DNA from 2 places in the Mycobacterium sp. NGS26 genome. Region 2 is predicted to be linked to the other one. Evidence: predicted binding sites of a transcription regulator. Region 2 holds the regulator's gene; the other holds the start of a gene.

Region 1 (12,139 bases), 660 kb from region 2:
TGATCGAGACAGTCCAGCAGCTGCTACGGCAGCGCAGGCACGACGACACCCGGGCGCTCGTCCACGGTGACCGGACCTGGACGTGGCGAGAGCACCTGGCCGAGGCGGAGGCCGAGGCGGCCGCGCTGATCGCCGTCGCCGACCCGGCGCGCCCGCTGCACGTCGGGGCGCTGCTGGGCAACTCACCGGAGATGCTTCGGGCGATGGCCGCCGCGGCGCTCGGCGGCTACGTGCTGTGCGGCATCAACACCACCCGGCGCGGGGCGGGCCTGCTCGCCGACGTCCGGCGATCCGACTGCCAGATCCTTCTCGTCGATCCCGAGCACCGACGGCTGCTCGACGGCCTGGACCTCGGCGGCCTCGAGGTGCTCGACGTGACCGGGCGGCGCTACGCCGACGCGGTCGCCGCGGCGCCACCGCTGGTGGCCCACCGCGAGGTCGGCGCCGCGGACACCCTGATGATGATCTTCACCTCCGGCACCAGCGGCGATCCGAAGGCGGTCCGGTTCGCGCACGGGATGGCGATCATGTGCGGCGCCAGCCTGATCTTTCAGTACGACGTCACCGCGGACGACGTCTGCTACCTGTCGATGCCGCTGTTTCACTCCAACGGGGTCGCCGCCGGATGGGCGGTCGCCATCGGCAGCGGCGCCACCATGGCCCCGGCCCGGTTCTCGCCGACACGGTTCCTCGACGACGTCCGCCGCTACGGCGTCACGTACTGGAACTACGTCGGCAAGCCGCTGGCGCTGATCCTCGGCACCCCGGAGCGCCCCGACGACGCCGATACGACGCTGCGGATGGCGTTCGGCAACGAGGCGACCGATCGCGACATCGCCGAATTCGCAAGGCGTTTCGGCTGCCGCGTGGTCGACAGCTTCGGCTCGAGCGAGTTCGCGGTGATCGTCGTCCGGGAGGACGGCACCCCGCCCGGCTCGATCGGCAAGCCCTACCCCGGGGTGAGCATCTACAACCCGACCACGGTGACGGAGTGCGCGGTCGCGCAGTTCGACGAACACGGCGCACTGACCAACTTCGACGAGGCCGTCGGCGAACTCGTGAACACCCAGGGCGCCGGGCCGTTCGCGGGCTACTACAACGATCCCGCCGCCACGGCGCAGCGCATGCGGCACGGCATGTACTGGTCGGGCGACCTGGCCTACCGCGACGCCGACGGCTGGATCTACCTTGCCGGTCGCACCGCCGACTGGATGCGGGTGGACGGCGAAAACCTGGCGGCGGCGCCGATCGAACGGATCCTGGAGCGGCTGCCGCAGGTCGGGCAGGTCGCCGTCTACGCCGTGCCCGACGAGCACGTCGGCGACCAGGTGATGGCCGCGCTCGTGATTCGCCGCGGGATGGATTTGCGGCCAGCCGATCTCGAGCAGTTCCTGGCCGCGCAACCGGACCTGTCGCCGAAGGCGTGGCCGCGCTACGTGCGCATCAACGACGACCTCCCGGCCACTTCGACCAACAAGATCCTCAAACGTGAGCTGATCGCCGCCGGAATCAGCGCGCAGGGCGGGGTGCTGTGGGCGCGCCCGGCGCGCGGGACGACGTACTTCGTGGTGGTCGAGGACGCGCTGCACGATTAGGGGAGCCGCCTGAGCGTCAATGGGGCTCATCGTCGTCCTCACCGCGGAGGAATCGTTCGGGGTGGTGGAAGCTGTTTGTTCTGGGTTGGCCTCGGTCGAGGTGTGGGGGTGGGATCCATTCGGTTTCGCCTCTTGTGTTGGTGCGGGTGGTCCAGCCCTTTTCGGCCAACCTGTTGTCCGGGCCGCAGGCTAGGGTGAGGTCGGTGATGTCGGTGCGATGCGTGTTCGTCCATCCTGTTACGTGGTGGACCTGGCTGTGATAGGCCGGGGCGTCGCAGCCCGGCTTGGTGCACCCGCGGTCCTTGGCGTACAGCATGATGCGCTGGGCGGGGGAGGCCAGCCGCCTGGTGTGATACAGCGCCAGCGGCTTGGCGCCATCGAACAGAGCCAAGTAATGGTGGGCGTGGCCGGCCCAGCGGATCACATCGGTCATCGGCACCAGGGTGCCGCCCGCGGTCAGCGCCTTGCCCGCGGCGGCCTCCAACTCCCGCAGGGTGGCCATCGCGATGATCGACACCGGCAACCCGTTGTGCCGCCCCAACTTTCCGGAGGCGAACAAGCCACGCAGTGCGGCCAAAAACGCGTCGTGGTTGCGCTGGGCTGCGGTGCGGTGATCGCGGCGCACCGCCTCCTCATCGGGGGCCGCATCCACGATCGGGGTTTGGTCGTCGGGGTTGCAGGCGCCGGGGGCGGCCAGCTTGGCCAGCATCGCCTCGATCGCCGCGCGCAGCTCGGGGGTGATCATGCCGCTGATGCGCGACATGCCGTCGTATTCCTGGGCGCCCAAACTGATGCCGCGCTTGCGGGCCCTCTCTTGATCGCTGAAGTCGCCGTCGGGGTGCAGCCAGTCCATGATCCGCTGGGCGTATTTCGCCAACTCATCGGGGCGGTAGTGGCAGGCGTTGATGGCCAGATCGCGCTCGGCGGCCTCCCGGGTGGCGGCGTCCACCTCGGCGGGCAGGTGGGCAAAGAAGCCGCGGATGACCTTCACGTGCCCGTCGCCGATGAGCCCCGCGCGTTGGGAGGTGGCGGTCGCGGCCAACCGCGGCGCCAACAACTCCCCGGTCAGCGCCCGGCGCTCACCCAGGTCGTCGGCGTCGTCGATGCGCCGCCCGGCCTCGGCCCCGGTGATGCGCAGCCGCTCGGCCAGCGCCGTGCGCAGGCTGCCGCCCAGCTCTTCGGCGCAGGCCTGGGCGCCGATCTGGTTGATCAAGGTGTGCTGCGGGGCGCGCAGCCGCCGCGCCGCGCATTCGAGCCGCTCGAGGGCCCGCAATCGTTCCGGGGTGGTCAACACGTCAAAGGACAACCCGCCCAGCCTGTCCAGGGCGGTGTCGAGCGCGCCGAAGGCCTCGACGATCTCCTCACGACTGCTCGCACCCATACCCCCACTCTATCGAATGTGTGTTCGAATCAGCTACTCGATTCGCCCGCCCTGTGGATAAAGCGCTGACTGTGGATAACTCGTCGCCGGCCACGTCACAGCTCCGGCGAGAAACGCAGCTCGCGACGTTGGGTCACATCTCGGAGATGATCTGCAGGCGCCGCGCGCTGTATTCCATGTCCGAGATCGCGCCATTGTCGCGCAGGGCCTGAAGCTCCTTCAGGCGCTCGGAAGCGTGGAGGGGCGTGTGCTCGAAGTGGTCGACCGTGGTGCCCCAGCCCGCGCCGAGGTTGATCAGCCGCAGCGCGAACAGAACGCCGGCCGCGGTGATGGGCAACCCGAGATACAGCATCCATCCCAGCGGCATGCCCGCCCGGCTCAGCGCGAAATAGCGCGACAGCAGCAGCATCGCGATCAGAGCCCCGGACAACAGGACCACGACCTTCGTTTTCATTGCAGGCTTCCTCCTTGCACGCAAGTGAAAACCTGCGATGCCGCTACCGATCCCAAAACTTGTCCTCACCGCGGGCGACGGCGTGCGCCTTCCTATGATTTGGGGATGAGCGCCGGCGGGCTGGATACCGTGGGCTCGCCGGCATTCACCGACGAGGACCGGGCCCGGTTTCGTGCGGCCGGCTGGTGGTCCGACTCGACGCTGTCGGACGCGGTACGCCGCAACGCCGTCCGGGCGCCGCACCGCGCCGCCTATGTCGACCATCCGGGCCCCTCATTGACGTGGCGCGAGTTCGACGATGCGGCAACCAATCTCGCCGAACAGCTGGCGGGCGTCGGCATAGCGCGGGGCGATCGGGTCGCGGTGTGGCACGGCGACTCCGCCGCGATCCACGTGCTGTTCGTGGCCATCGAACGCTGCGGCGCCGTCGTCGTCGGCATCGGCGCGCGCGCCGGCACCCGCGAGGCCGCCGCAATCCTGCGCGACGCGCGGCCCAAGGTCCTGATCAGCGACGACCAGCGCCGCGCTGTCGCGACGCAGGCCGGTGCGGACTCCGCGGTCCCGGTGCTGGTCCTGGGTCACCCCGCCGGCGCCCCGCGCCTGAACGTCGATGTCGAGCCCAAACCCCTGCCACCCGAATCCGCGCTCGGCTCCGACGACGTCTTCCTGATCAACTCCACGTCCGGGACCACCGGCCTGCCCAAGTGCGTCGTGCACACCCAGAATCGCTGGTACTACTTTCACCAGAAGGCGGTGGCCAACGGGCACCTGACGCCGGACGACGTCTTCCTGCCGGTCGTACCGATGCCCTTCGGCTTCGGGATATGGACCAGCCACAGCACCCCGATCTACCTCGGTGGGACCGCGGTGATCCTGGACCGTTTCACGGCCAAGGCGGCGTGTGAGGCGATAGCCCGGCATCGGGTCACCGTATTGTGCTGTGTCAGCACGCAATTGACGATGCTGATGGCCGACGCCGCGTGCCGGGATTACGACCTCAGCACGCTGCGGGTGGTGTTCGCCGGCGGCGAGGCGTTGCCGTACCGGCCCGCCGCCGAGTTCGAGCAACTCACCGGCGCAAGGATCCTGCAGTTCTACGGCTCCAACGAGACCGGGCTGCTCAGCGGGACCACGCTGGACGACCCGCTGCAACGCCGGCTCCGCACCTGCGGCCGGATCGTCCCCGAGATGGCGGTTCGTCTCTTCGACGGCGACGACGACGTCACCGACACGGGGCGAGGCCAACCCGCCTGCCGCGGCCCCGCGACCAGCCTCGGCTATCTCCGCGGCACCGACCACGACAAGCTGTTCACCAGCGACGGATGGATGCGCATGGGCGACATCGCCGAGATCGACGCCGACGGCTATCTGAGCGTCACCGGCCGAACATCCGACTTCATCCTGCGCGGGGGCAAGAACATCAGCGCCGCCCAGGTCGAGGACGCGGTGATGACGCACCCCGCGATCGCGCTGGCGGCTGCGGTCGCCATGCCCGATCCGGTGTTCGGCGAAAGGGTCTGCCTCTACGCCGAACTCACCGACTCGCGGGTCATCGAGTTGCCCGAACTCGTCAACCACCTGTTGGCGCGGGGGGTTTCCAAGGAACTGCTGCCCGAGCGGCTCATCGTCGTCGACGAGCTGCCCCGGTCGTCCGGGGGAAAGATCGCCAAAGGCGAGCTCCGCCAAGATATCCGAGCAAGGATGGAGGCCGATCATGAACGCTCCTGACGCACGACCGGGCGGGCTGGAGGTTTGGGCGCCGTCGGTGGTGCCCCCGATCCCGGAGCTGTCCGACGAGCAGGCGCTCGCGGTGGCCTTTCGCCACCTGGCGGGCATCGGGTTCGCCGAGAACATGGCCGGACACATCACCTGGCAGCCCGACGGGCAGACCGACATGTTCGTCAACCCGTGGGGACTGTGGTGGGCGGAGCTCACCGCCTCGGACATCTGCGTCGTGGACAGCGACGCGCGGGTGGTGCGGGGCCGCTGGGACGTGACGCCGGCGATCCACATCCACACCGAACTGCACCGCGTCCGCGAAGACGCCCGGGTGGTCATCCACAACCACCCCTACTACGTCTGCGTGCTGGCCGCGCTCGGCAGGCTGCCCGACCTGTTGCACCAGACCGGGTCGCTGTTCCTCGACGACCTGTGCCTGATCGACACCTACGACGGCGAGATCGACAGCCCGTCCCGCGCGGCGGAGCTGGCCGCGCGCATCGGCGGCGCCAACCTGACCATCCTGGCCAACCACGGCGTCATCGCTACCGGAACCAACCTGGCCCAGGCCGTATACCGCGCGGCGTCGATCGAGCGGGTGTGCAAGCTGGCCCACGACGTCATGCTCACCGGCAAGGAACCGCTGCAGATGAACTGGGCGGACATGGCGGGCATGCAGCGGTCGCTGATCGAGCGGGCCGCCGACGTGTATTGGGCGGGCGCGGCCCGGATGACCATCAAGGCCGATCCCGACGTGCTCAGGTGAAACCATGAAATCAATCGACGAGTTGGCCGCGAACGCGAACTTCACCACCGCCAAGACGGGCGCGGACCGCTCCGTCACGTTCCTTCCGGACCCGCCCCGGGCGCCGCGGCGCTACACGGTGATCTCGGTGGACGATCACATCGTCGAGCCGCCGGACACGTTCACCGGACGCCTGCCCCGCAGGCTCGCGGATCGCGCGCCGAAGGTCGTCGACACCGACAGCGGCGGGCAGACCTGGGTCTACGACGGGCAGGAACTGCCCAACGTCGGTTTCAACGCCGTGGTGGGACGGCCGGTGGCGGAGTACGGCTTCGAGCCGGTCCGGTTCGACGAGATGCGCAAGGGCGCGTGGGACATCCACGAGCGCGTCAAGGACATGGATCTGAACGGCATCTACGCCTCGCTCAACTTTCCCTCGTTCCTGCCCGGCTTCGCCGGCCAGCGGCTGCAGCAGCTGACCAAGGATCGTGACCTGGCGCTGGCCTCCGTCCGGGCCTGGAACGACTGGCACCTCGAGGTGTGGGCGGGCTCCTATCCGGACCGGATCATTCCGTGTCAGCTGCCGTGGCTGCTGGATCCGGAGCTGGGCGCCCGGATGATCTACGAGAACGCCGAGCGCGGGTTTCACGCGGTGACGTTCAGCGAGAACCCGGCGATGCTCGGGTTGCCCAGTATCCATTCGGGCCACTGGGATCCGATGATGGCGGCGTGCGCCGAAACCGGCACCGTGGTGAACCTGCACATCGGTTCCTCGGGCTCGTCGCCGTCGACCACGGACGACGCGCCGCCGGACGTGCAGGGCGTGCTGTTCTTCGCCTACGCCATCTCGGCGGCCGTCGACTGGTTGTACTCCGGCCTGCCCAGCAGGTTTCCGGATCTCAAGATCTGTTTGTCGGAGGGCGGAATCGGCTGGGTCGCGGGGCTGCTCGACCGGCTCGATCACATGCTCAGCTATCACGCGATGTACGGCACCTGGCAGGCGCTCGGTGAAAGCCTCACTCCCGCAGAGGTTTTCACCCGCAACTTCTGGTTCTGCGCGGTGGAGGACAAGTCGTCTTTCGTGCAGCGCGACCGGATCGGTGTGGACAACATCATGCTGGAGGCCGACTATCCGCATTGCGACTCGACCTGGCCGCACACCCAGCAGACGATCCACGAAGAAATCGGCGACCTGCCGCAGGACGCGATCCGCAAATTCACCTGGGAGAACGCTTCCCGCCTGTACCAGCACCCGGTGCCGGCGGAAGTGCAGCGGGATCCCGACGCATTCTGATGGCCGTCAGAACGCGAAGCGGTTAAGGACGTCGTAATTCCCCATAGGCGTGGCGTTGACCAGCCGCCAGAGCAGCCGCAGCGGTGCCGACGGTATCCGTTGGTAGAGCGCCCCGACCGGCGACCGCTCGAGGAAGCGCAGCCGCGGGTTCCATTGCTCGATTTCGCGGGCGTCGCGGATGCCCCACTTGGTGATGCCCTTGGTAAGCACCTTCGACAGCCGCGGTGCCATCGGCGACGCGGTGTCGAAGGCGAGCTCGCCGCTGCCGAACCGATCCGTGAGGCGCTGCAGCAGCGCACGCACCTGAGGCTCGGTGAGGTACATGAGCAGTCCCTCCGCGACGATCAGCGTCGGGCGGTCGGTGGGCACCTCGTCCAGCCACGCCTCGTCGGTCACCGACGAGGCAATCATCCGGTAGCCGTCGCGATCGTTGTACAGCTTGCGCCGCAACGCGATTACGTCGGGTTGGTCGACGTCGAACCACAGCACGGTGTCCGGCGGATGCAGCCGGAACGCCCGGGTGTCCATGCCGCACCCGAGGTGCAGCACGACAGCGTTCGGGTGGTGGCGCAGGAAGTCGGCGCTCCAGTCGTCGAACTGCTTGGCGCGCATGGTGACCAGGTACTGGTTGGATCTGGGCCATGAGGCGCGGCGCATGCGCTCCCAGTCGTATGCGATGCGGTCCACCGCCTCGGCGGCGGCCTTGTCGTCGAGAATCGGTTCGGGCGAACGGGTTTCGTAGGCCCGCAAGTACAGCGTGCACAGGTTCGTCCATTCCACTGACCCCCACGCCACGTCGCTGAAGTCGACCCTGCCCGTCATTGTCATGACTGTCTCTTTCCATCCCGATATTCGGTCCACATTCGCATCAGCTGGTCGCGATAGTCCCGGGTGCAGAACTCGCAGAAGTCGCGGAAGTCCTCAACGCGCTCCCGCTGCTCGGCGCGGTCCGCCCCCAACATCGACAGAGCGAACTCGGCGGGCTCGATGCCCAGGCGCATCAGCGACAGCTGCGTTTCCATCACGCTGGTGAACCCGCCCGGCGTGACCCGGTAGAGGTGTTGACGGTTCGGGCTCGGCAACCGCTCGATCATCCCGCCTTCCAGCAGCTGCCGGGCGACAGTGCTGATCGAGGCCTTGCTCACCGACAGCGCGCCGGCCAGTTCGGTCAACGACTGCTGAGGCGGATGACAGATCAGCAGCCACCCGTATACGCGGCCCATGGTGCGGGTGGCGCCGAGGAGCTCGAAGAATAGACCCATGCGGTCGACGAACTCAGCCTCTTCCGGCGACATCAAGTCCTCCTATTACGTTCAGTACATACTAAATGTAGGCTACGATAGATTCAAGCCTCGTGGGGCAAGCATCGGCGCGCTTGACGTAGGCCGCCGCTCGGAGCAGTTTGCGAAATTCCGTCGGGACAGTGGCGCGATCAGAGGTCGGGTGCCGCGGCCGCAGTGCCGAGCCCACCGGCGGTCATCACCGGCAGCGGTACGGTCCTCACGATCCGTCGGACGAAAGTCGGCGATCGGCACCTGCCTCGTGCGCCTGCGCCGCCTCTTCCGGAGTCGTAACTGCCTGCACGACCACGCTATTGGCCAGTTGCAGCGCGTCGATCACGCGGCGCGGCTGGATACCGAAGGTGAACGACGCCATCGACACCGGACCGTCGAGCGGCACGGAGATCTTCTCGTCGAACCCGTCGGCGGCATCGATCGGCTCCGACGGCACGGTCACGCCGAATTGGTCGGCCTCCCGCTGACTGGTCGCGGCGTACGTCCGGTAGCCGTCGGGGTCGACCGGAAGCGGATTGGGCCAAACACGTTGACGCCGAACGGGTTCCTGCTGCGCAAACGCTTGCGATCTCGGCCTCGACGGCCTCCACGGCCTTGTAGCCGGCCGCGAGCAGGCCCAAGCCACTCGCCCGCTTCGCCGCCGACACCATCGCGGTGGCGGTGGGGCCGCTCGACACCGGGGCGGCGGCCAACGGAATCGAGATGCCGAATTGCGCCAGCATCTCCAGTTCCCTTCGGACGCTAGACCTGACAGGATGCTTCACCGTGACGCGGCCCAACTTCCTGGTGATCGTGGCGGACGATCTGGGGTTCTCCGACATCGGTGCCTTCGGCGGTGAAATCAACACGCCCAACCTCGACCGGCTCGCCCACGCCGGGATCCGGCTCACCGACTTTCATTCGGCGCCGGCCTGCTCGCCCACCCGGGCGATGCTGTTGACCGGAACCGACCACCACATCGCCGGCATCGGGACGATGCTGGAGGTCGCGATCCCCGGATTTCGGGGCGCACCCGGCTACGAGGGGCACCTGAACGATCGGGTGGTGGCGCTGCCCGAGCTGCTGCGCGACGCCGGTTACCTGACGCTCATGTCGGGCAAGTGGCACCTGGGCGACACGATCGAGACCTCGCCGTGGGCCCGCGGATTCGAGCGGTCGTTCGCGTTGTTGCCCGCCGGCGCCAGCCACTACGGCCCCGCCGCCGGCGGGTTCCCGCCCGCGCCAAGGCTTTACACCGAGGATGACCACTTCGTCACGGTCGGCGACGACTTCTACTCCTCGGACTTCTACGCCGACACCCTGCTGCGCTACCTCCGCGAGCGATCCGCCGATGACGACAGACCGTTCTTCGCCTACCTGCCCTTCCAGGCGCCGCACTGGCCGCTGCAGGCGCCCGACGAGTCCGTCGCGGCCTATCGCGGCCGCTACGACGCCGGGCCGGACGCCCTGCGCGAGGCGCGCCTGGCGGCACTCAAGCGGCTCGGCCTGTGCCCGCCCGATGTCGCCGCGCACCCCGTCGTCGCCGACGGCGCCCCCGAGTGGTCCGACATGAGCGACGACGAGCGCGCGCGGTCGGTCCGCAGCATGGAGGTCTACGCGGGGATGGTGGACCGGATGGATTGGAACATCGGGAGGGTGATCGACTACCTGGCCGGCACCGGGGAGCTCGACAACACGGTGGTGATCTTCTTGTCCGACAACGGCGCCGAGGGCGCGATCGTCGAGGCGATGCCGCTGCACGGGCCCCGGATCGCCGCGCAGATCGAGCAGTACTACGACAACAGCCTCGACAACCTCGGCCGGCCCACCTCCTACATCTGGTACGGGCCGCGCTGGGCCCAGGCCGCCACCGCGCCGTCGCGGCTGCACAAGGCGTTCACCACCGAGGGCGGGATCCGGGTGGTCGGGTTCATCACCTGGCCCGGCTTCCAACGGCAAGGCCAGATCGGCACGGCCTTCGCGACGGTGATGGACATCGCCCCGACCGTGCTCGAACTCGCGGGCGCCGCGCATCCCGGCACCGCCTACCGCGGCCGTCGGGTCGAACCCATGCGCGGTGAGTCCCTGGTCCCGTACCTGTCGGGCGCAACCGAGGCGGTGCACGACGCCGCGACCGGCACCGGCTGGGAGTTGTTCGGCCGCCGCGCCATTCGCCAGGGCGACTGGAAGGCGCTGCATCTGCCCGCCCCGTACGGCCCGGGCGCCTGGCAGCTCTACGACCTGTCGGCCGACCCCGGTGAAATCGTCGACCTGGCGGCGTCCCGGCCCGACAAGCTGGCCGAACTCCTCGAGCTGTGGGACCGCTACGTCGAGGAAACCGGCGTGATTCTCGATCCGGTGTCGGTTTTCGAGATCGACACGCAACTGCTCGGCTGAGTTCACCACGTACGCTGAGCGCTGATGGTCGACAGAACCACGTGCGCGGTTATCGGCGGCGGCCCGGCCGGGATGGTCCTCGGGCTGTTATTGGCTCGGGCCGGTGTGGACGTCACCCTGCTGGAGAAGCACGGCGACTTCCTGCGCGACTTCCGCGGCGACACCGTGCACCCGACCACGCTTCGGCTGCTCGACGAGCTGGGCCTGTGGGAGCGCTTCTCGCAGTTGGGCTATAGCGAGGTCCGCAAGGCCCGGATCGACTCGAATGGCCGCTCGGTGACGTACGTCGACTTCGAGCGGTTGCGGCAGCCCCATCCCTTCATCGCCATGGTGCCGCAATGGGACCTGCTGAACCTGCTCGCCGAGGCCGCCCAGGCCGAGCCGAGCTTCAGGCTGCGGATGAACACCGAGGTCACCGGGTTGCTGCGGGAGGGCGCTCAGGTCACCGGAGTGCGTTACGACGGGCCCGAGGGCCCGGGTGAACTGCGGGCCGAGTTGACGGTGGCGTGCGACGGTCGGTGGTCGATCGCGCGGCGTGAGGCCGGGCTGGAGACGCGCGAATTCCCGGTGAACTTCGACGTGTGGTGGTTCAGATTGCCGCGGGACGGCGAGGAGAAATTCACCTTCTTGCCTCGCTTGGCCCCCGGCAAGGCCCTCGTCATGATCCCGCGCAAAGGCTACGACCAGATTGCCTACCTCGGGCCCAAGGGGTCCGACGCGCAGTTGCGCGCTCGCGGCATCGAGGCCTTCCGGCGCGACATTGGCGCGCTGCTGCCCGATGCGGACCAGTCGGTGGCGGCGCTCACGTCGATGGACGACGTCAAACACCTCGACGTCCACGTGAATCGGCTGCGCCGCTGGCACACCGACGGGCTGCTGTGCATCGGCGACGCGGCGCACGCGATGTCTCCGCTGGGCGGTGTCGGCATCAATCTGGCGGTCCAAGATGCCGTCGCGGCGGCCACGATATTGGCCGAACCGCTGCGGCGGCACCGGGTCACCGACCGCGACCTGGCCGCCGTCCGGCGGCGCCGCGTCTTTCCCACGGTGGTGACCCAGGCGGTGCAACGGGTGTTGCAGCGCGTGCTGCTCGGCCCGCTGCTTCGCGGCGCGGACCCCACCCCGCCGGACGCGCTGCTGGGACTGGTGCAGCGGCTGCCGTGGCTGTCGGTGGTGCCCGCGTACTTCGTCGGCGTCGGGGTCCGTCCCGAGCGCGCGCCCGCATTCGCGCGTCGCTGACGCTGCCGCCGAGATCGACGATGGCGTGGAAAACTGCGAGT
Region 2 (12,139 bases):
CACCAACGCCGGCAAGTCCAGCCTGCTCAACGCGCTGACCGGGGCCGGGGTGCTGGTGGAGGACGCGCTGTTCGCCACGCTGGACCCCACCACCCGGCGCGCCGAGTTCGACGACGGCAGGCCGTATGTTCTCACCGACACCGTCGGCTTCGTGCGGCACCTGCCCACCCAGCTGGTCGAGGCGTTCCGCTCCACGCTGGAGGAGGTGGTCGACGCCGACCTGCTGGTGCACGTCGTCGACGGCTCCGACGTCAACCCGCCGGCCCAGATCGACGCGGTGCGGCAGGTGATCTCCGAGGTCGTCTCCGACTATGGGGCCGAGCACGATGGCGACCCGCCGCCCGAGCTGTTGGTGGTGAACAAGGTGGATGCCGCGAGCGATCTGATGCTGGCCAAGCTTCGGCACGGGCTGCCCGGCGCGGTGTTCGTCTCCGCCCGCACCGGCGAGGGGATCGACGCCCTGCGCCGCCGGATGGCCGAGCTCACGACGCCCGCCGACACCGCCGTCGACGTGGTGATCCCCTACGACCGCGGCGACCTGGTGGCCCGGGTGCACGCCGACGGGCGGGTGCAGCAGACCGAGCACAACCCGGAGGGGACCCGCCTGCGGGCCCGGGTCCCGGTGGCGCTGGCCGCCAGCCTGCGCGAGTTCGCCGCCAACGGCGACCCGGCGCAATAGCCGACGTGCCCAGCCGCCGACCAACCGTCTGGTTGGTATATGTTGGGCGGCAGAGTTCCCGTTCGCCCGGAGGTCAGCCATGAGCAGTGCCGTCAAGTACCAGCGCACTCTTTTCGAGCCCGAGCACGAATTGTTCCGCGAGTCCTACCGGACCTTTCTCGAGCGCCACGTCGCGCCGTATCACGAGGAATGGGAGAAGGCCAAGATCGTCGACCGCGGCGTGTGGCTCGAGGCGGGCAAACAGGGCTTTCTCGGCATGGCGGTGCCCGAGGAGTACGGCGGCGGCGGCAACCCCGACTTCCGGTACAACACGATCGTCACCGAGGAGACCACCGCCGGGCGCTACAGCGGGATCGGGTTCGGGCTGCAGAACGACGTGGTCGCCCCGTACCTGCTGCGGCTGGCCACCGAGGAGCAGAAGCAGCGCTGGTTGCCCAAGTTCTGCAGCGGGGAGCTGATCACCGCCATCGCGATGACCGAGCCGGGCACCGGCAGCGACCTACAGGGCATCAAGACCCGCGCCGTCAAGCAGGGTGATCACTACGTGCTCAACGGCTCAAAGACGTTCATCACCAACGGGATCAACTCGGACTTGGTGATCGTGGTGGCGCAGACCGACCCGGACCAGGGGGCACACGGCTTTTCGCTGCTCGTCGTCGAACGCGGCATGAAGGGCTTCGAACGCGGACGGCACCTGGACAAGATCGGGCTGGACGCCCAGGACACCGCCGAATTGTCGTTCACCGACGTGCACGTTCCCGTCGAAAACCTGCTCGGCGAGGAGGGCAAGGGCTTCATCTACCTGGTGCAGAACCTGCCGCAGGAACGGATCTCGATCGCCATCATGGCGGCCGCCGCGATGGAGGCCGTGCTGGAGGACACGCTGCGATACACCAAGGAGCGCAAGGCCTTTGGCAAACCCATCGGCAGCTTCCAGAACAGCCGCTTCGTGCTGGCCGAGCTGGCCACCGAGGCCACCGTGGTGCGCGTCATGGTCGACGAGTTCATCCGGCTGCACCTCGAGGAGAAGCTGACCGCCGAACAGGCCGCGATGGCCAAGTGGTACTCCACCGAGAAGCAGGTCCACCTGATCGACCGCTGCCTGCAGCTGCACGGCGGGTACGGCTACATGCGCGAATACCCGGTCGCGCGTGCCTATCTCGACGCCCGGGTGCAGACGATCTACGGTGGCACGACCGAGATCATGAAGGAGATCATCGGGCGCAGCCTCGGGGTCTAGCCTCCGCGGCGGCCCCGTCGGCGCGCCGTTGGCGAACGCAATCGTGTTGACAGGCAACGACTCCGTCGTCGCGTCGTTTGGTCCGCGGCACATTCGCGGGCAAATTCAACCGTGCGCCGATCGGTGTTTTGGCCGGGTATATCCCGCTTCGATCGACGGCCTCGCGTACCGTCGGCGCATGCGTTTTGCTGCCCGCACTCCGGTGATGACGCGCGACCTGCGGACCGAATGGTCGCGACATGGCTGTGGCCCCGCATCATTTCGACATCGGAGTGATATCCGTTTTCGTAAAATTCGTGATTTGGCTTCGAATTCTCCGGTCGCTGGAGCAAAGTTATGCGAGCCCGGCGATAACGCGTACCGATGCGGGTTGCCAACTCGCGGTGGGGGTATCACCCGCTCGCAGGGTCTGCAGGGTGCGGGCATGGCCGCAACAAGGGGCATATCCGTCGGCTGGGAGGCTTGGTGAAACCGCAGAGAGGTCCACTGCGCAGGCTGTTCGGGCGCGCGCTGGTGAGCATGGCGGCCGCGGTGGTGGCCGCGGCGTTCCTGGCGCCCACGGCCTCGGCGTCCCCGATCGGCGACGCCGAGGCGGCCATCATGGCGGCGTGGGAGAAGGCCGGCGGCGACAGTTCACCCCTGGGCCCCAGGAAGGGCGACGTCTACCCGGTCGGCGACGGGTTCGCGCTGGACTTCGACGGCGGCAAGATGTTCTACACCACCGACACCGGCGCCAAATTCGTCTACGGGCCGATCCTCGACAAATACGAGGCGCTCGGCGGCCCGGCCAACAGCGACCTGGGATTTCCGACCATCAACGAGGTCCCCGGCCTCGCCGGGCCGGACAGCCGGGTGGCCACGTTCTCCGCCAGCGACAAGCCGGTGATCTTCTGGACGTCCGAGCACGGCGCCTTCGTGGTGCGCGGCGCGATGAACGCCGCGTGGGACAAGCTCGGCAGCTCGGGCGGCGTGCTCGGCGCCCCGGTCGGCGACGAGACCTACGACGGCGAGGTCACCTCGCAGAAGTTCACCGGCGGCCAGATCTCCTGGAACCGGAAGACCAAGGACTTCAGCACCACCCCGCCGGCGCTGGCCGACCAGCTCAAGGGCCTTCAGGTGGCGACCGATCCCACCGCGGCGATCAACATGGCGTGGCGCGCCGCGGGCGGCGCCTCGGGTCCGCTGGGCGCCAAGCAGGGCGGCCAATATCCCATCGGCGGCGACGGGATCGCCCAGAACTTCGCCGGCGGCAAGGTGTTCTTCAGCCAGGCCACCGGCGCGAACGCCATCGAGAGCGACGTGCTGGCCAAGTACGAGTCGCTGGGCGGGCCGGTCGGCAGCGACCTGGGCTTCCCGATCGCCAACGAGTCCGACGGCGGCGTCCCCGGCAGCCGGGTCTCCGCGTTCGCCGCGGCCGACAAGCCGGTGATCTTCTGGACGTCCCAGCACGGCGCGTTCGTCGTGCGCGGCGCCATGAAGGCGGCCTGGGACAAGCTTCGCGGCCCCGGCGGCAAACTGGGCGTGCCGGTCGCCGATCAGGCGGTGGACGGCGACGTGATCTCCCAGAAGTTCGCCGGCGGCAAGATCTCGTGGAACCGCGCGAAGAACACGTTCGCCACCGAGCCGTCCAACCTGGCGCCGCTGCTGTCCGGCCTGCAGGTGTCGGGCCAGAACCAGCCCAGCGGCGCGGCGATGCCTCCCCACGCCAAGAAGTTCGCCTGGAACTGGTGGTACCTGCTGGCGCTAATTCCGATCGCGGCATTGTTCGCGGTGTTGGGGTATGTGGTGGTCGGGGCGCGCCGCCGTCGCACGGCCCGGGAGCTCGCCGCCTACGAGTTCGACCGCGACGTGGACGTCGGTGGCTACGACGCCGACGACAGGTGGGGCCACGAGGAAGCCGATGTCGCCGCCGAGCACTATGGCTTCGGCGAGCCGCGGCCCTCCGAGGAGGAGCCGGTGGGCGCCGGGTCGGCGCGGGTCAGCTGGTCGCGGGGCGACGAGGCCGGGGACGAATACGGCGGCGAATGGCCGTCCGGGTCCAGGGAGGATGAGCAGGAGGACCCCGACGCGGTCGACACCGATTCCATACCCGTTGTCGCGGAAGGTGTTGTGGCGCAGGGTGTTCGGGCCGAGCCCGAGCATCCCGAAGCCGCCCCCGAAGACGTCCTGGAAGCCGCCTACCCCGATGAGGAGTACCCGGAGGCCGCCGACATCGAGGCCGCCTACCCGGACGTGGCCGTTCCGCATGCCCCCGCGGATGCCGCCCATCCGGACGAGGCCTACCCCCCGGCGGCGCCCGAGGCGGTCGATTCGGGCGCCGGGTACCCGGACGTCGCGGTTCCGCACACGGCGCCGGATGTCGCAGCGCCGGGCGCCGTCACGCCCGCCGCCGCCCCGCGGTCCGGGCGGCACGCGGCCGTCGACACCGAGGAGGAACCGGCCGGCGCGGGACTGGGCTCACCCGGGCGCCCGACCATCCACCTGCCCCTGGACGACCCGTATCAGGCGCCCGAGGGATATCCCATCAAGGTCAACGCCAGCTTCGGCCTGTACTACACCCCCGACAGCGGGCTCTACCAGGACACGCTGGCCGAGCTCTGGATGTCCAGCGAGGAAGTCGCCCAGGTCAACGGCTTCACCAGGGCGGACTGACCCGCGAACGTCTCAATCTCGTTGCCGCACAATAAGATTCCGCGTCAGATCTTGCGAATCACCGTGACGACCTTGCCGAGCACGGTCGCGTCGTTGCCCGGGATCGGATCGAACGCCGGGTTGTGCGGCATCAGCCACACCTGACCGCCCGCGCGCTTGAACGTCTTGACGGTGGCCTCGCCGTCGATCATGGCGGCGACGATGTCGCCGTTGTCGGCGACATTCTGCTGCCGCACCACAACCCAGTCGCCGTCACAGATCGCGGCCTCGACCATCGAGTCGCCGACGACCTTGAGCAGGAACAGCGCGCCCTCGCCGACCAGCTCACGGGGCAGCGGGAAGACGTCTTCGACCGCCTCCTCGGCCAGGATCGGCCCACCGGCCGCGATGCGCCCGAGCACGGGCACGAAGGTGGGTTCCGGCAGGGCGTCCGAGCCGGCGACGTCGGTGACGGGCACCGCGACGGCCGGGGTGTCCTCGACACCGCGGACGTCGACGGCCCGGGGACGGTTCGGGTCGCGGCGCAGGTACCCCTTGCGCTCCAGGGTGCGCAGCTGGTGGGCCACCGAGGACGTCGACGTCAGGCCGACGGCGTCACCGATCTCCCGGATGCTGGGCGGATAGCCGCGGCTGGTCACCGACTGCCGGATGACGTTGAGGATGGTGCGCTGCCGCTCGGTAAGCGATGGATCCACGGAATGCAACCGGCCGGCCGCGCCGGCGGCTGAAGTGTCGTTGCTGTCGCTCATGGCACTGAATGTAGCCGCCCGGCGGCCGATAATCAAACATGTGTTCGAGTCGCGTGTCGCCCGGGCCGACACCGGGCCGGAACAAGGCCTAAAGACCCTAGGGATGGTGCGTCAAGACCCTACGGCGGGTGAATTACACGTGTGTAACTTTTGCGGGTATCGGGTATTTGTGCTGCATGTCAGGAGGAGGCACCGACGCGGTTTGTCGGTGGTGTGGTTTAGCGTTTGGCTCGTCCGACACGCTTCGCTCAAATGTTCGGGTTTCGAACGGGTGAGCGAATATAGTCGAACACACGAGCGAGGACCAGTTGACCGGAGGAACGCACATGACAGTCATCCACACACTCTCGCCGCGCACCAGCGGCATCCGGCGCCCGGCCGGGGCGCCGGCCGACGGGCCTCGCCACCAGGGGGAGCGCCCGGTCCGGCCCCGCCGTCCGGGCAGCTCACGGCCCGCCGGGGCGCCGCTGCGCTACCACGGCACCGGCGTCGCGATGTCGGTCGCGCCGCATCGCAGGCGGCCCGTCACGATGCTGACCACGGTCGGGCTGGCGCTGCTCGCCGGCGCGATCACGCTGTGGCTCGGCCTGGTCGCGAACCTCGGCCAGCTGGCCAACGGCGACTCCGGCGGTTCGGCCGCCCCGGTGCCCGACAAGCTGGCCGTCGTGCGCGTCGAGGCCGGGGAGTCCCTGCAGGACGTCGCGCACCGGGTGGCGCCGGACGCGCCCGCTCGCCAGGTTGCCGACCGGATCCGCGAACTCAACGACCTGAACTCGCCGGCGCTGGCCGCCGGGCAGACGCTGATCGCCCCGGTCGGCTGACGGCGCCCCGGTGCACTGCGAAAGCCGCAGCGGGCCAAGGCCGCTCGGTCCTCGCGGCGACGGGCGCGCGCGCACCGCGGTTGCGTTGGCCTCCCGGGGCGGCGCACGGGTACGCTCGGACTGTTCCGCGAGGTGTCAGCACGGCGAAGGAGCGGCCATGCACTGCCCGTTCTGCCGGCATCCCGACTCCAGGGTGATCGACTCGCGGGAAACCGATGAGGGCCAGGCCATTCGGCGCCGCCGGTCCTGCCCCGAATGCGGCCGCCGGTTCACCACCGTGGAAACCGCGGTCCTGGCCGTGGTCAAGCGCAGCGGGGTGACCGAGCCGTTCAGCCGGGAGAAGGTCATCAAGGGGGTCCGCCGCGCCTGCCAGGGCCGCCAGGTGGACGAGGACGCACTCAACCTGCTGGCCCAGCAGGTCGAGGACACCGTGCGGGCCGCCGGTTCGCCGGAGGTCCCCAGCCACGAGGTCGGCCTGGCCATCCTCGGGCCGTTGCGCGACCTGGACGAGGTGGCCTACCTGCGATTCGCGTCGGTGTATCGGTCGTTCTCGTCGGCCGACGATTTCGAGCGCGAGATCGAGGCGCTGCGCGCGCACCGCAAGGTGTCCACGCCGAGCTGACCCACCGGCGTCCCGGGGGCCAGTGCCCGCCGGACTACGCTGTTTTTCATGCCTGCCGACTTGCATCCCGATCTCGAGGCCCTGGCGCCACTGCTCGGCACCTGGGCCGGTCGAGGCGCCGGCGAATACCCCACGATCCAGCCCTTCGAGTACCTCGAGGAGGTCGTGTTCTCCCATGTGGGCAAGCCGTTTCTGGCCTACGCGCAGAAGACCAAGGCGGTGGCCGACGGCAAACCCCTGCACGCCGAGACCGGCTATCTGCGGGTGCCGCAGCCGGGTCAGGTCGAGCTGGTGCTGGCCCACCCCAGCGGCATCACCGAGATCGAGGTGGGCACCTATTCGGTGACCGGCGGCGTCATCGAGGTCGAGTTGTCCACCACCGACGTCGGATTGACCCCGACCGCCAAAGAGGTGTCCGCGCTCGGACGCTCCCTGCGGATCGACGGCGACGAGCTGTCGTACTCGGTGCGGATGGGCGCCGTGGGGCAACCCATGCAGCATCACCTCTCCGCGACGTTGCACCGCAAGGCCTAAACCGCGCGCGCTCAATTCACCTGTGTCACACCGTCGTTGACGACGCGCCCGGCCACCCGCACCCAGCCCTCGGGACTCCAGATGGTCTCGATCCTCGACCCGTTGCCCTGCGTGATGTGCAGGTCGCGGCTGAGGTGGTCGGTGATGCGGATCGCCGCGGAGCCCGTCGCCTCGTCTTCCGGCACACCGAGATTCGCGGCGAACATGCGGGCGCGCAGTGACCCGGCGGATTCGTCGGTCCACGCCCACAGGTAGTGGGCGGTGTCGTCGGGATAATCGGCGGGGTCGGCGGCCAGCAGCTCGTCAACCGAATCGAGTTCGTGGACGAACAATTCGGGGGCCCACTCCGAGCGCGCGCTGATGACCGTGAGGTCGCCCTCGTAGCCGACCTGCACCACGCCGGCCGGCACCCGCAGCGTGTTGATCGGCGTGCCCCGGTCGCGCAGCCACCAGGAAACGCCGACGGTCGGATGTCCCGCGAACGGGATCTCGGTTCGCGGCGTGTAGATCGTGGCGTGCGCGGTGGTGGAGCCGGCGGCGGGCAGATCGACGAATATCGTTTCGCTGTAGCCCAATTGGGTGGCCAGCCGCTGCCGGTCGCGGGGTTCGACCTGGGCCGCGTCCACCACGCCGAGCGGATTGCCGAAGTTGCGGTCCGGATCGGTGAACACGCGCAGCACCGTCACGTCGATACCCATGGACCGACTGTACGACCCAGGGGCAAGCGATGATCAGGTGGCGCTGCGTTCGTCGGAGCCCATGGCGTTGAGGACCGCGACGCGGGTGCCGGCGGGACCGGTGACGGTCCGCTCGCCGCTGCCGGTGCGGAGCAACTCGCGCAGCGCGGCCGGGTCGTATTCGGCGGGCTCGGTGGTGTCGACGAAGCGCTGCACGACGTCGATGAAACGGGCCGGGTCGTCGTGGAAGGGGAAGTGGCCGGAGCGCTGGAAGATCTCCAGCCGGGAGCCGGGCATCGCGGCGTGCGCCATGTGGGCGTGCCGGACGGGGACGACGACGTCGCGGCTGCCCCAGATGATCTGCACCGGGATGGCTTCGGTCAAATAACATCGGTCCAGCATGGTGACGATCTGTCCCCGCCAATCCACCACGGCCCGCAGGGTGCGGCTGAACGCCGCCGAGGCCGTCGGCTCGGGCAGGTCGTCCAGTATCCGCAGCACGTTGGGCAGGTCACGCCCCAGGTCGGTGGATCCGATCGCCAGGCCCGCCAGCCGCCCCGCCAGCTGAACCGCCGGCAGCACCAGGGGCAGCCGCAGCAGGGCCAGGGCCTCGCTGCCCATCGGCAACGAGGCCAGCCGGAAGACGACGTTGACGTCCTTGGTAACCCCGCCGGCGGCGACCAGGATCAGCCGGTCGACCAGATGCGGGAACTGGTAGGCGAATTGCATCGCCACGCCGCCGCCCAGCGAATGACCCACGATGGTCACCCGCTCGATGTCCAGCACGGACAGCAGGTCGCGCATCCCGTTGGCGTAGGCGGCAACCGAGTAGTCGGCGCGGGGCTTGTCGGACTGCCCGTGCCCGAGCAGGTCGGGGGCGATCACCGTGAACCGCTGGGCGAGCTTGGCCTGCACGGTGTTCCAGGTGGTCGAGTTGTCGCCGATGCCGTGGATCAGCAGCAGCGCCGGCCCGGACCCGGCGACCCGGAACGCCCGCTTGTAACCGTGGATGGTGCGGAACTGCAGGGTCGGCGCGGTCACTTCCCGCACCGGGCGAAGATTGCTCTTGCGCTTCCGCTCCGTCATCCCCGCCCACCTAGTCGTCAGCCGGTTGCGAGCGGTCAGCCCGAGTCGTCGTCCTCGGACCTCTTCTCGGCCTGCTGGGCCAGGAACCGCTCGAACTCTGCGCCAATCTCGTCGCCGCTAGGCAGGTCCTCGTCGCGAGTCAGTAACGACCTGTTCGCCTGAGCGTCGATGAAGGCATCGTACTGGCGCTCGAGGGCGGCCACCACTTGGGCCACTTCCGCGCTGGCCTCGACCTGCTCGTCGATCTTGGCCCGGATCTCCGCCGCCGCCTCGGTCAGCGCCGACAGCGGGAGTTCCAGCGACCCGGTCTTGGCCACCTGCTCGAGCAGCGCCTGCGCCGCGGCGGGGTAGTCGGTCTGCGTCAGGTAGTGCGGCACGTGCACGGTGAACCCGACGACCTCGTGACCGTGCTGGGCCATTCGGTATTCGAGCAGGTTCGACGCGCTGCCGGGGACCTGGATCTCGGAGATCCACGGCTGGAAATCGGCGATCAACTCCCTGCGGTTGGAGTGCGCCGTCAGGGTGATCGGCCGGGTGTGGGGGACCGCCATCGGGACGGTGCCCAGGCCGATGGTCTGCCGCACGCCGAGGCGCTCGGCCAGCAGGCGCACCGCGGTGACGAAACGCTCCCACTTGAGGTCGGGCTCCATGCCGGCCAGCAACAGAAACGGGGTGCCGACGCTGTCGCGCAGGGCGTACAGGCTCAGCTCCGGATCGTCGTAGTCGGTGAAGTGATCGGTCTTGAACGTCATCAGCGGCCGCCGCGAGCGGTAGTCCAGCAATTCGTCGATCGCAAACGACGCGACCAGCTCGGTGTCCAGCGCCGCCTTCAAATGGGTGGCGGCCAGCCGTATCGCGTGTCCGGCGTCGGAGAACCCTTCCAGGGCATGGACCAGCACCGGGCCGCGGCCGTCGGACGTCGACAACTGCGGTGCCGGGAACTCGAGCTCGTACATGCCGGGCTGCCCTGGCTGGTACAGCCCGTCGTCCCGGCTTTGATCGTGGGCCATCGGGTTGCCTCCTTTCGGGGGTTTCTCCAGGGTGCCCCTACCAGTGTCCCCCAAATCGATAGGCACCAATAAACGAAACGCAGTGGCGCCGGAACGTAATCTCGGCGGCACGCCCGCGCCCCGCGCGGAGTTTGCCAGCAAATCTACCAACACCCGGCGTCGCGTCGAATTGTGCTTGCCAGTGCGCCGTCAGGCATGATTGCAGTCAAATGCGCGTGCCGATTGTGTTGCTGTGTCCGGTGATCGGGGTGGCGGCGTTGCTGACGTCGTGCAGCCGTCCCGCCGACCCCGCGGCGAAACCGACCGTGTCCGTGCCCGTGGCCACCGGGCCGTTGGTGCAGCGGCTCAGCCAGCCCCAACAGAAGTCCGTCGCGGGCCAGGTGGACCCGGACCGCCGGGTGGGGGCCATCTTCATCGACAAGGGGCCGCTGCACGTGTGCACCGGGTCGGTCGTGCACTCGGCGACCGGGAACCTGATGATCACCGCGGCGCACTGCCTGGCCGGGGCCGCCCAGCTGTCCTTCGCGCCCGGCCTGATGGGCGATCCCGCGCCCGCGAACGTGTGGAAGGCCGACGCCGTCTACCTGGATCCGCGCTGGCTGGCCAGCAAGGACCCGCACGCGGACTACGCGATCGCGCGGGTCAGCAACGACGCCGGTGTCTCGGTCGAGTCCCACGTGGGCCTGGCGCTGACGCTGGGCACCGCGCCGCCGCCCGGCAGCCACGTCACGGTGATGGGCTATCCGGCCGGCGTGGGCGGCTCGCCCATCGGCTGCCAGGCCACCACGTCGATCAACGACGCCGGGTTCCCCTCGCTGGTGTGCGAGGGGATGGTCGACGGCACCAGCGGCGCGCCGTGGGTCAGCGGCACCACGCTCACCGGGCTGATCGGTGGTTTCGAGCGCGGTGGCTGCGCGGCGAACGTGTCATACTCGGCGCCGTTCGACGCGCAGACCGCGCAACTGCTGGCCCGCGCCGAGGCGGGCGGGCCCGGTGACCCGGTGCCCAACGACCTCGACGACAGCTGCTGATCAGCGGCGGAACTGGGACAGCTCCCGCATCTTGTTGGTCACGTCGAGCGCGGCGACCTTGTAGGCCTCCGAGAACGTCGGATAGTTGAACACCGCGTCGACGAGGTAGTCGACCGTCCCGCCGCAGCCCATCACGGCCTGCCCGATGTGCACCATCTCGGTGGCGCTGGTGCCGAAGATGTGCACCCCCAACAGTTTTCGGTCGTCGGTGGACACCAGCAGCTTGAGCATGCCGTAGGAGTCCCCGGCGATCTGGCCGCGGGCCAGCTCCCGGTACCGGGCCACCCCGACCTCGTAGGGGATCGCGTCCTTGGTCAGCTCCACCTCGGTGGCCCCGACGTAGGAGATCTCGGGAATCGAGTAGATGCCGATCGGCTGCAGCTCGGTGATGCCGTCGCACGCCTCGCCGAACGCGTGGTAGGCGGCCAGCCGCCCCTGTTCCATCGACGTCGCGGCCAGCGCCGGGAAGCCGATCACGTCGCCGACGGCGTAGATGTGCTCCACCTTGGTCTTGAACCTGTCGTCGACCCAGATCCGGCCGCGCCCTTCGACTTCCAGGCCGGCGTTGTGCAGGTCGAGGTGGTCGGTCTGGCCCTGGCGCCCCGCGGAGTACATGACCGTCTCGGCGGGAATCTGCTTGCCGCTGGCCAGGGTGGTGACGGTGCCGGCGGAGCCGACGTCGACCGCGGTCACCTCCTCGCCGAACCGGAACGTCACCGCCAGGTCGCGCAGGTGGAACTTCAGCGCCTCCACCACCTCGGGGTCACAGAAGTCGAGCATGTTGTCCCGCTTTTCCACGACGGTGACCTTGGTGCCCAGCGCGGCGAACATCGATGCGTACTCGATGCCGATCACACCCGCGCCGACGACCACCATCGAGGCCGGCAGCGACTTGAGGTCGAGGATCCCGTCGGAGTCCAGCACCCGCTCCTCGTCGAACTCGACCCCGGACGGCCGGGCCGGCCGGGTGCCGGTGGCGATGACGATGAATTCGCCTGTGACGGTGGTCATTTCGCGGCGGCCCGGGTCTTCGATGAC

What was found. Region 2 encodes LexA, which represses DNA repair genes until DNA is damaged. Its sites were predicted from a motif close to CGAACANNTGTTCG; they were not measured.
Region 1: AC5Y6X_RS10675 (HNH endonuclease signature motif containing protein) is a predicted target of LexA. The motif match lies at 2,990-3,003, and genes of this name have one in related genera.

Annotation. Positions count from the first base shown of each region.
Region 1 is NZ_JCALDU010000002.1:1,001,168-1,013,306, forward strand. Features, by position in the region: gene AC5Y6X_RS10665 (flavin-containing monooxygenase) at 1-3, shown strand, start outside; gene fadD1 (fatty-acid--CoA ligase FadD1) at 1-1,595, shown strand, start outside; gene AC5Y6X_RS10675 (HNH endonuclease signature motif containing protein) at 1,612-2,976, opposite strand; gene AC5Y6X_RS10680 (hypothetical protein) at 3,110-3,430, opposite strand; gene AC5Y6X_RS10685 (class I adenylate-forming enzyme family protein) at 3,536-5,158, shown strand; gene AC5Y6X_RS10690 (class II aldolase/adducin family protein) at 5,145-5,915, shown strand; gene AC5Y6X_RS10695 (amidohydrolase family protein) at 5,920-7,188, shown strand; gene AC5Y6X_RS10700 (class I SAM-dependent methyltransferase) at 7,195-8,010, opposite strand; gene AC5Y6X_RS10705 (GbsR/MarR family transcriptional regulator) at 8,013-8,483, opposite strand; partial or broken gene AC5Y6X_RS10710 (nitronate monooxygenase) at 8,624-9,205, opposite strand; gene AC5Y6X_RS10715 (arylsulfatase) at 9,249-10,859, shown strand; gene AC5Y6X_RS10720 (FAD-dependent oxidoreductase) at 10,884-12,098, shown strand.
Region 2 is NZ_JCALDU010000002.1:336,253-348,391, forward strand. Features, by position in the region: gene hflX (GTPase HflX) at 1-679, shown strand, start outside; gene AC5Y6X_RS07705 (acyl-CoA dehydrogenase family protein) at 759-1,919, shown strand; gene AC5Y6X_RS07710 (sunset domain-containing protein) at 2,406-4,571, shown strand; gene lexA (transcriptional repressor LexA) at 4,616-5,320, opposite strand; gene AC5Y6X_RS07720 (LysM peptidoglycan-binding domain-containing protein) at 5,647-6,141, shown strand; gene nrdR (transcriptional regulator NrdR) at 6,299-6,763, shown strand; gene AC5Y6X_RS07730 (peroxynitrite isomerase) at 6,812-7,297, shown strand; gene AC5Y6X_RS07735 (PhzF family phenazine biosynthesis protein) at 7,309-7,995, opposite strand; gene AC5Y6X_RS07740 (alpha/beta fold hydrolase) at 8,029-9,060, opposite strand; gene AC5Y6X_RS07745 (proteasome assembly chaperone family protein) at 9,096-10,070, opposite strand; gene AC5Y6X_RS07750 (trypsin-like serine peptidase) at 10,280-11,101, shown strand; gene sthA (Si-specific NAD(P)(+) transhydrogenase) at 11,102-12,139, opposite strand, start outside.